Regions from separate parts of the Flavobacterium aquidurense genome, predicted to be linked through region 2. Evidence: riboswitches for the same ligand, from Rfam matches in the RefSeq annotation. Region 2 holds a riboswitch; the other holds the start of a gene.

Region 1 (5,507 bases), on a different contig from region 2:
TCCTAACCATTTAGGATCATTAAGCCATCGCAGTTTTATTTTATCACCTTTAGTCGGATAATAAACAGCATCACGCGTATCATACATTAAATTGAATTGCAAGCCATTGGTGTGAGTTATAGAAGAAGGTTCTATATCGTCTTCATATTTTGTGTCATAATGCGCATAAGCGTAGCCAATACCGGCATATAAAGATTTTATAACCTTGCGTTGCAGGATAAAGTTCACCATCGATGCTTTGGTTCCGTAATCATAAAAAGCAGGTACGTCGATATCATCTACATAAAATTGTGCATTCTGATTGCCTGTTGCGATAAAAAGTTGTGCCCGCCAGCTGTCTTCCTTCAAATACCATTTGTTGAATGAGGCAATAAAATAAGATTTATTAGTACTATAAACCGCAGAAATACCGGATAAAGATTTAGGCGAGATCGTATCTGCTTTGTTGACCTTGTACATCATCATTGGGATTGCACCAAACATAAATTCAAGAGTCCTGTTGTAATTAAGATAAGGCATTACATTGAAATCAATATTCTTGACCTTTGGTTTTGCGGTTGCACTGCTGTCCGTCGATTTTGTTTGGGTCCATGCCAGGGAACAGCAAAAGAATAGGATTATAAAAGGTACAATTTTCTGCATTTTGGATTTATTTTTAAGTTACTCATTATAAACCAGTCAATGTGTGCTCAGAATGTATTTCTATAAGGCAGATAGTATTGCTGCTCTTTGTTTTGCTGCAGCAGTTTTTTAGGCGTGTTTAAGAAAAAAAGTAAAGAAAAACCAAGATTTTATTCAAATCTCGATTTTACATTATTATATTTTTGACTTTTAGAATACTTTAAAGGTAAATAAAATTTTGTTAATATAATAAAAGGGAAGAAGTACATAAAAAGAAAAGTGAGACTTACGATCATGCTTTTTTTACTGTTTACCGAACTTTTAAACTTCATTGATTACTAAAAAATGCTAAACCATCGATTGTAATTTGTGTTATACAATAGTCTTTTTGTAATCTTTTTTTTGCTTTGGATGTGTTTTTTTAAAATTAAATAAAAATAATCAGAAGGAGCAGGGGGAAATATGCAGTAATGGTGAAAAAAGATTTATTAGTTATTTAAGGTGTTGATTTGGTGTGTTTTAATTGGTTTTTGGTCAGGATAAATTTTTATGATTAAGTCAATATCTCAAGGTATATTTTTAAACTTATTGCTCATTTTTCGAAAAAACAAACCTAAACTCTACTAATTACATAGAATTTATATATATATTTGCAGGGTAGAAAAAATCTACGTGAACTTATCCAGAAAGACTGAGGGATTAGGCCCGATGATGTCTTAGCAACCTGTTGCCAAATAAGGTGCTAAATCCTTCCGCTGCGGTGGACAGATAAGAAAGATTTCGTTAGAAAATCTGAGTAAGATCATTATTATTAAAGTCATTTATTTTTAGAATGAAAACGCAATTAATATTACACGCCAGTCCGGAACAACAAAATCTGTTTTCAGAAGAAGAAAATCATTTCCCGATTTTCCGAATGCGCTACAGTTAACATTTCTTAAACCAATTTCCTGTTTTTTATCAATGCAATGATAGATCATTTTAATAGTGGTCCGGGAATTTATATGTCCAATTTTTAATTAACCAAAACCAAATGAAAAAAATCTTACTAAGCTTAATTTTTCTGTTTAGCATACTTCCCAGTGTGTTACAGGCACAGGACCGAACAATAAGTGGTACCGTCAGAGGTTCTGATACGGGAGAACCGTTACCCGGAGTTACCATCATTGCTACCGAAAGCGGCAAATCGACGATTAGTGACGGAAATGGAAAATTTTCTCTTTCGATAACACCACAAGACAATACCGTTTCGATCAATTATGTTGGTTACGAAACACTCGATAAAAGAGCAGGTTCATCCTTTAGCGACATTCGGCTGAATCCTTCTAACACTGCTTTAAAAGAAGTTCTGGTAGTAGGTTACGGTACCCAGAGTAAAAAAGAATTTACAGGATCAGCTGCAAGAATAACTTCTAAAACCATTAAGGATATTCCGGTGCAAAGTTTTGAGCAGGCACTTATTGGAAAAGCTTCCGGGGTAAATGTTTCGACGCCGAGTGGTGTATTAAATGATCCTTCGGTAATTAGAATCAGAGGAGTAAATTCAATTTCTTTAAGTACATCTCCTTTAATTGTTATTGACGGAATTCCGGTGAATTCCGGTGATGTTTCGACAACAAATTCAGTAGCTAATAATCCGCTATCCGATATTAATCCGTCAGATATTGAATCTATTGATATTTTAAAAGATGCTGCTTCTACATCCATTTATGGTTCACGTGCAGCCGGTGGTGTGATTCTGGTGACCACTAAAAAAGGAAAGGCCGGCAAGGCTAAAGTAACTTATGATGCCTGGGTAGGAATTACCAGAGCCACCAGATTACCAGATCTTTTAAACAATACACAATACGAAGACATCAAAAATGAAGCCGTATTGAACAGCAAAATATTGAGCGGAAACGAAAATAATCCTGCTGTAGCCTCAGCGCTTTTCTTTCCGTCATTGAATCCTGATGGTTCCCGTGTCAATACAAACTGGAAAGATCAGGTGTATCGCGATGCTGTTTCTCAAAACCATAACCTTAGTATTTCAGGAGGAACAGATAAAACAAGGTATTTCTTTTCTACCAATTATTCTAAGCAGGAAGGAATTACAAAAGACAATGAGTTCGAAAGAAAAGGAGCAAGGTTTAATATCGATCACGATGTAAACAGCTGGTTAAAACTAGGCGGAAATCTTTCGTATAACAATACTTTCAATCAGGCACAAAATACGGGATCATTAAGCAGCAGTGGTTTATTATTGATTGGTGCAGCACGTTTAGCGTTGGTATTGCCTCCAAACGTTGCAGCTTATAATCCCGATGGTTCGTATAATCTAAGTTCTACAGGAACAGCAAGTTCAGGAAATAACTTGTTTACCAATACCTTATGGCATCCCGGAGCATTGTTTGAAAACAGTAAATATACCAGTTCAAACGATCATATGGTAGGAAATATTCATGCAACGATTACTTTTTTCGACGGATTTAAATTCGACAGTAATTACGGAATAGACAGATTAAGAGCAGAAAATATCACGTATTTAAGCCCTAATCTTGGATCATCAGCATTTGCTACAGGAGGTTCTGCTACTAATATTGCGGCTTTAAGAAACAATTACAATTTTACAAACAGTTTTACTTTCGACAGGCGCTTTGGGGCTAAACATCATATTGCAGCATTGGCAGGATATGACGTTCAGAAATATGAAAACTCTTCATGGGGAGCCAATCAAACGAATGTTTCAGACCCTTTCTTTGAATATTATCAGGGAACATGGGGAACCATCAGGTCGTCCGGAAACAGTTTGTCTGAAAGACTTTTTCTTTCTTCGTTTTTCAGATTGTCGTATGATTATGGCGGGAAATATTTCATTACAGGAAATTTCAGAAAAGATGGAAATTCAGCTTTAGGTTTAAACAATAAGTACGGAAACTTTGGCGGTATTTCTGCAGGATGGCTGGTAAGCGAAGAATCGTTTTTTAAAAACAGCGGAATTACAGATACTTTCAGTTCACTAAAATTAAAAGGAAGCTGGGGAAGAGTAGGTAACGGAAATCTTTCATCGGCGTATGCTTCACAAAATCTTTATGGTGCATCTATTTATGGTTCAGCATCTACCTGGGCAATTTCTCAGGCAGGAAACGAAAATCTGGGATGGGAAACCAGCGATCAGACCAACATTGGCCTTGAGGCAGGCTTTTTTAAAGACCGATTGCAATTTACCGCAGATTATTTCAATAATAATGTAAATGGATTGATTTTAAGTACTCCTCAATCGCCTTCAAAGGGAATTCCGGGAGATGCTATACTTTCTAACGTGGGATCCATGTACAATCGGGGGATCGAACTTGGACTTACTGCGACAATCGCAAATACTGAAAATTTTCAATGGAAAGCGTCCTTCAATTATACACATGTAAAAAATAAAGTTACAGCTCTTGCCGAAGGAAACACAGACATTATTGGATATACGCAGGTAACCACAGAAGCCAACAATATTACCAGAGTAGGTTATTCTGCGGGAAGTCTTTACGGAGCAGTAAGCGGAGGTGTAAATCCGGACAACGGACGCAGAATCTTCATCAACAAAAACGGAGAAAAAGTACAATACAGTGCTGCAGTTCCTTCAGGGCAAAGCAACTGGACATATTTAGACGGAACAACAGCTGCCGCCATTACAGTAGCAGATTATCAGGTTTTGGGTAATGCATTGCCGGTTTGGTATGGAGGTCTGACAAATGTATTTCAATACAAAGCTTTCGATTTTACTGTTGGTTTTACCTATTCAGGTGGTAATAAAGTGATGAATAATACGAGAGGAACCCTTCTGGACCAGCGTTTTTACAATAACTCAACAGATGTTTTAGGCCGCTGGACAACTCCGGGACAGGTAACCGATATTCCGAAATTAGTGTATAACGATGTTATTTCGAATGGTTCAAGTGGTTTTGCAATTTCTGAGAATGCAGAAAAAGCTGATTTTTTACGATTGCAGCAATTGGCAGTTGGTTTTTCATTGCCAAGAAATATTTTGGCAAAAGCACAATTATCCTCTATCAGGATCTATGCGCAGGCTACCAATCTTTTCCTGATTACGTCTTATACGGGATCAGATCCGGAAACCTCTTCAAACGGAGCTTCAACCACTTCTATGGGAGTTGAGAAGAATTCTGTAGGTCAGGGAAGAACTTTCACATTTGGTCTTAACGTCGGGTTTTAATCACTAATAAACAAACACAATGAAAACATATTTTAAATCACACAGAAAATCAGTTGCAACAGTTTTGCTGCTCTCCGGATTGTTATTTACCTCTTGTGAAAATAATGAAGACCTGAACATAGCACCGGATACCACCGTTTCTGACAAGGATATTTTTAAAACTCCGGCAAGAATCGAAGGTTTGGTAAACGGAATCTACAAAGCTTTTAAAGGCGCGAGTTTATACGGAGGACGTTTCCTGTTGTATCAGGACCAGCGCGGAGAAGATTTTATCAATATCACAGCCAATAATTTTACAGGTTACGAAAGCTGGAACAACTCCTACAGTTCCGGTTCAAATGATATCAATAATCTTTGGGGATCAGCTTACTCAGCGATCAATAACGCCAATATTTTGATTGAAGGACTGGCTGCAAATCCGGCTGTCGTTACAGAGGAAAAAGCCAGACAATATATTGGCGAAGCTAAATTAGTGCGAGCGCTGTCTTATTACAGTTTGGTAATTAGTTACGGACAGCCTTATAATAAAGACGCCGGAGCCTCAAAAGGAGTTCCGCTTCGATTAAAAGCAGAAACCGGAGCAGCCAATAATGATTTGGCAAGAAGTTCTGTTGCAGAAATTTACAAACAGATAATAAAAGATTTAGACGAAGCCGAAGCAGCATTACCGCAAAGTTATGCA
Region 2 (5,507 bases):
AGTTCTGCTAGAGGTGATTTTTTATAAAAAACTAATCAATATAAAAGTTTTTTTACCATATAAGTGATATAAGTTCATATTAAGCGGTGTGCAAAGTTTCAGCTCTTTCTTAAGTTTACTTATATCACTTATATGGTTTAATTAACCCCCAATAAATTAAAAATTATGTCAAAGCTTAAAATAAATATCATCCTTTTTGGAATTGGGAATATCGGAAGTACTTTGATCAATCAAATTATAGAAAGTCAGGAGTTTTTTCTCGAAAGTAAAAATGTCGACTTTCACTTTCCAATAATTACAAATTCAACAGTAGCTTTTTTCGAGAAAGAAGGCGTAGGATATGCGTGGGAAACTAATTTTCTTGAATTGGCAGTTCCGTTTAAAGTCCAGGATATTATTGAATTTGCCAAAGAAAACGAATTTGAAAATTTGATCGCAGTTGATGCAACGGCAAGTGACGAGTTAATTCATCATTATAATACGCTCATCGAGAACGGATTTAATATTGTGGCGGTAAATAAAAAAGCCAATACATTGCCTATTGATTTGTATAAAGAAATTAGGGTAAATCTTAAAAAATACGATAAAGAGTTTTTATACGAAACATCAGTAGATACAGGTTTTCCGGTGTTACAGACCTTAAGGGATTTGTACTATTCCGGCGAGAAAATAACAAAAATACGAGGCGTTTTTTCAGATAACCTGAGTTACGTATTTAATAGATTCGCGACTGAAGATGCTACTTTCTCCTCTCTTTTAAAAGATGCAAGTTTACTCGGATTAATGCGCTCTACTTTTAAAGAAGATTTATCCGGAAATGATACAGCAAGAAAACTATTGATTTTGACGAGAGAGATAGGGAAAGATTTCGATTTTTCGGATATAAAAATTAATTCTCTTATTACTGAAGAACATCTGGAGAAAAACGGAATTCTTAATAAAGACGCGATCGATAAATCGTTTAAAATTGCCAAAATAGCCCAGGCAGATAATCATGTACTGAGATATGTAGGTGAATTTGATTTACAGAAAAATACTTTAGAAGTAAAATTAGTTTCAGAACCGGTTTGGTCAGCCATTGGTCAGCTAAAAGGATCAGATACCATTTTTGAAATTTATACACAATCTTACGCAGATGTTCCAATCGCGATTCAAAGTGCTTCAGCATGTAAACAAGCTATTTCAAGAGGGATAATAACTGACATTCTGAAAGTCGCTGAGAAAATTAAAAATAAAGAAGCAGTTTGGCTGTAAGTGGTTTCAAATAGTAGTTAGTTGTTCTTTGATATAATGAAACAGGAAAATTCATTAGTAATATTTTTGTAAGTTTTTACATTGTTTTTTTGAAATCTTAAATTTGTAAGATGTTTTTTAACGATAAAAAGATGTTTTTTAACGTTTTTTAAGATTAATTTGCTGATTTTCACTTGTGTAATTGAAAAAATATTCGCACATTTGTAATACCTCAAAACTACCAAAAGTAGATTTGCAATTCTAAGTAATAGTTATGTCGATTGGAACAAAAGTGGAATGACTTTATTTCTTATTGATTTAAATGAAAAGAAGAATAAAGTAAAAATATTCAATAGTTTCGAGAAGTTTATAAAATAAAAAAAATGCAGGAATTTTTTAAAATAGCAAGTAAATCACAGATGAATAAGTCCCTACAGATGAATAAGATGTTTAATGTCGCACGTATTTGTGTACGCGTCTGTTGATACTAAAAGTATATATAAGTTGTATAAAACTTAAACCCTTTTGGTATTCAAATCCAAAAGGGTTTTTTTATTCCATTTGGTTGCCATAACAAAAAATTAAACAAATAATAAAGATTAAAAAACGCAAACTAACATAAACTTAAATATCATGAGCAAATTAAACTACATAACAAAGACTTTTTCTACATTGAAAAACTTAAGAGCAAGAAGAAACAATCCGCCGCCGCCAATAAATGAATTAGTTCATCCTAGATTTGGAATCACGGAAGCAGATAAGGCAGCAGAGAAAAAAGAGCCAAACTCATTATTGTTTTTGATGTACTCAAAAGAAAATGAAACACTTTTTATCTAAATCAAAAAGTATCATAAAATAGGGGAATACCTGCTTAATTTTACTGGGCAAAATGTTCGGTAATTTTTTGCGTACAATAGTTTTTGTTTGAATTATATTTAAGAAATTGATCAATCAGTTTCGATAAAATTTGTTTGTTTAAGAAATTAGTAGTTAATTTGCACCTTTAAGTTCAAAAACGTATTGAAATGTTATAAAGAAAGGACGAGGGATTAGACCCGATGAATCCTTAGCAACCCTTCGTTAAATCGAAGAAGGTGCTGCATTCTACCACGCCCAAACGTGGAAAGATAACAACAAGAATTTTCTAGTTTCACTCTAGTACTTTCTTTCTAATATTTCCACATACAAATCAAAAATAAAAAGATTTGAAATTGGAAAATATACCAAGTCCCATTATAATTCAGGAATTCATCACAGAAAGTGGTGCATCATATCCTTCATTACCATTAAGTTTTACCCTTTCTGGCTTACCACTGTATAGCGCGCCTATCGTTTTGGTCAATCATGCTTTGACCGGAAATGCTCAGGTTACGGGTGAGAATGGCTGGTGGAATGACCTTATTGGTGACGAAAAAACGATCGATACCCAAAGATATACCGTATTGGCATTTGATGTTCCTGGTAACGGGAATAATTCGTTTTTAATAGAAAATTATCAGGACTTTACCACAAGAGATATTGCCAGAATATTTATAAAAGGTTTAGAAGCTTTCAATATTTCACAAGTACACACCATCATCGGAGGCTCTGTTGGCGGCGGAATTGCCTGGGAAATACTCGCATTAGAGCCCAACATTACCCAAAACTTAATTCCGATAGCAACAGACTGGAAATCGACAGACTGGATGATTGCGAATTGTTATTTACAAGAGCAAATTCTCAACAATTCTTCAAAACCTATAGAAGATGCCAGAATTCATGCGATGTTGTGTTACCGCTCTCCTGAATCATTCAAAGAAAAATTTCAACGCACGATCAATAATGACCTCTCTATTTTTAATATAGAAAGCTGGTTAGCACATCACGGCCAAAAATTGCAAAAGAGATACCAATTGGCATCGTATAAATTGATGAACCAATTGCTTAAAACCATAGATATTACAAGAAATAGTGAGAATTTCGAAACGTTATTGTCCAGAACAAATGCAGCGATTCATATTATCGGAATCAATTCTGATTTGTTTTTTACACCAAAAGAAAATCGCGAAACTTTTCAGGAATTAAAGAAGTTTAAAGACAATGTTTTTTACAGCGAAATAGATTCGGTTCACGGACATGACGCTTTTTTAATCGAGTACAAACAATTAGATCATTTACTTGCCGATATTTTTAAGGCAGAAACAATAGAAAAATAAAATGAAAATATTAAAATTTGGAGGCAAATCGTTATCAAACGGAGAAGGACTTAACAAAGTAGTTTCAATCATTTCGGATAAAGTAAAGCAGGGAGAGCAAATTGCTGTTGTTGTTTCGGCTCGCGGAAACGCAACAGATGAATTGGATTACATTTTGAAACTTGCCGCTAAAAATGGAAATTACAAACCATTATTTGAGAATTTTAAAACCTATCAGGTATCTGATTACCCACAAGTAGATTTATCTGAAGAATTTAATGTTTTAGAGAAACTTTTTGAAGGCGTTAGTTTAATTGGAGATTACAGCAATAAAATCAAAGATCAGATTTTGTCTAAAGGCGAATTGCTTTCAGCTAAATTATTAACCGCCATATTAAAAGAAAAAGGAGTTCCGGCTAATTTCGTTGATTCAAGAGAATTGCTCAAAACCGATTCAAAATTTGGTGATGCACAGCCTTTAGAGCAGCTTTCGAAGAAAAATGTCATCAATTATTTCAAAGAGCATAACGGTTCAACCGTAAATATCGTGACCGGTTTTATTGGTTCAAATAATAATAATGATACAACAACTTTAGGCAGAAACGGAAGTAATTATACAGCATCATTAATTGCTAATTATTTAAATGCCGAAGAACTTCAGAACTTCACCCACGTTGACGGAATTTATACGGCAAATCCTGATTTGGTGGCTGATGCTAAAAAAATCGAATTTTTATCTTTTAATGAAGCGAACGAATTAGCGAATTTTGGCGCAACAATTCTGCATGCCAAAACGATAATTCCTTTACTGGAAAAAAATATCCCGCTTCGTATTTTAAATACATTCAATCACGAAAATCGCGGAACGTTAATCACTTCAGATTCAGCTAAAGAAGGAATCAAAACCCTTTCGGTTTTAGAGAATCTGTCATTAGTAAATCTTGAAGGGCGCGGATTGCTTGGGAAATCGGGTGTTGATGCCAGAATTTTTAAAGTAATGGGCGATCATAATATCAGTGTAAGCATCATTTCGCAAGGTTCTTCAGAAAGAGGAATCGGATTGGTTGTGGCTACAGATAAAGCAACTACGGCCATGATCGAATTAGAAAAAGAGTTCGAAAATGATTTTTATTCTAAAGATGTAAACCAGATTACGGTAACAGATAATGTTTCGGTTATTTCGATTATTGGTCAGGATTTAAGCACTTTTCATAAACCTTATACTGCGTTAATCAAGAATAAAATTGTTCCAATTTTGTTTAACAATACCGTTACGGGTAAAAACGTGAGTTTGGTCGTTAAAAAATCAGAACTTAATAAAGCGTTAAATGTAATTCACGGGGAGATTTTTGGAGTTTCCAAGAAAATCAATATTGCCATTTTCGGTCACGGATTAGTGGGAGGAACTTTAATCAATCAGATTTTAGAATCGGCTGCTGCAATCGAAAAACGTAAAGACATTAAATTGAATGTTTTCGCAATTGCAAATTCTAAAAAAGTGCTTTTAAACAAAAATGGCGTAACTTCAAGCTGGAAAAATGACATTCAGAAAGACGGTCTTGAATATACCATCAATGATGTGATTGCTTATGCGAACCAACATCATTTAGAAAATTTAATTGCGATAGATAATACAGCAAGTGCCACTTTCGTAGAAAATTATATTTCTTTGATTGAGAGCAGTTTCGACTTGATTTCATCTAATAAAGTGGCCAACACATTAAGCTACGGTTTTTATAAAGAACTGAGAAAATCTTTAGCAGAAAATCAGAAAAATTATTTATACGAAACTAATGTTGGTGCAGGTTTACCATTGATTGACACGATAAAATTATTGCACCTTTCGGGCGAAAACATCACAAAAATAAAAGGAGTTTTCTCAGGAACATTAAGTTATTTATTCAATAATTTCTCTGCAAAAGATGCTCCGTTTAGTGAGATCCTGCAAGAAGCAATTGACAACGGATACACAGAACCGGATCCGCGTGAGGATTTATGCGGAAATGATGTGGGAAGAAAATTATTGATTTTAGCCAGAGAATTAGATTTGCAGAATGAGTTTGAGGAAATTTCAATTCAGAATTTAATTCCGGAACATTT

What was found. A riboswitch is a leader RNA that binds a small molecule or an ion and turns the genes downstream of it on or off. The one in region 2 is predicted to bind S-adenosylmethionine.
Region 1: it holds a riboswitch for S-adenosylmethionine, as region 2 does, so the genes downstream of both, B0A67_RS21595 (SusC/RagA family TonB-linked outer membrane protein) here and B0A67_RS16900 (alpha/beta fold hydrolase) in region 2, are expected to answer to the same signal.

Annotation. Positions count from the first base shown of each region.
Region 1 covers NZ_MUGR01000048.1:8,313-13,819, forward strand. Annotated here, with positions in the region: gene B0A67_RS21590 (BamA/TamA family outer membrane protein) at 1-642, opposite strand, end outside; SAM riboswitch class I at 1,297-1,396, shown strand; gene B0A67_RS21595 (SusC/RagA family TonB-linked outer membrane protein) at 1,655-4,825, shown strand; gene B0A67_RS21600 (RagB/SusD family nutrient uptake outer membrane protein) at 4,845-5,507, shown strand, end outside.
Region 2 covers NZ_MUGR01000034.1:72,194-77,700, reverse strand. Annotated here, with positions in the region: gene B0A67_RS16910 (homoserine dehydrogenase family protein) at 166-1,254, shown strand; gene B0A67_RS16905 (hypothetical protein) at 1,867-2,070, shown strand; SAM riboswitch class I at 2,259-2,367, shown strand; gene B0A67_RS16900 (alpha/beta fold hydrolase) at 2,439-3,428, shown strand; gene thrA (bifunctional aspartate kinase/homoserine dehydrogenase I) at 3,430-5,507, shown strand, end outside.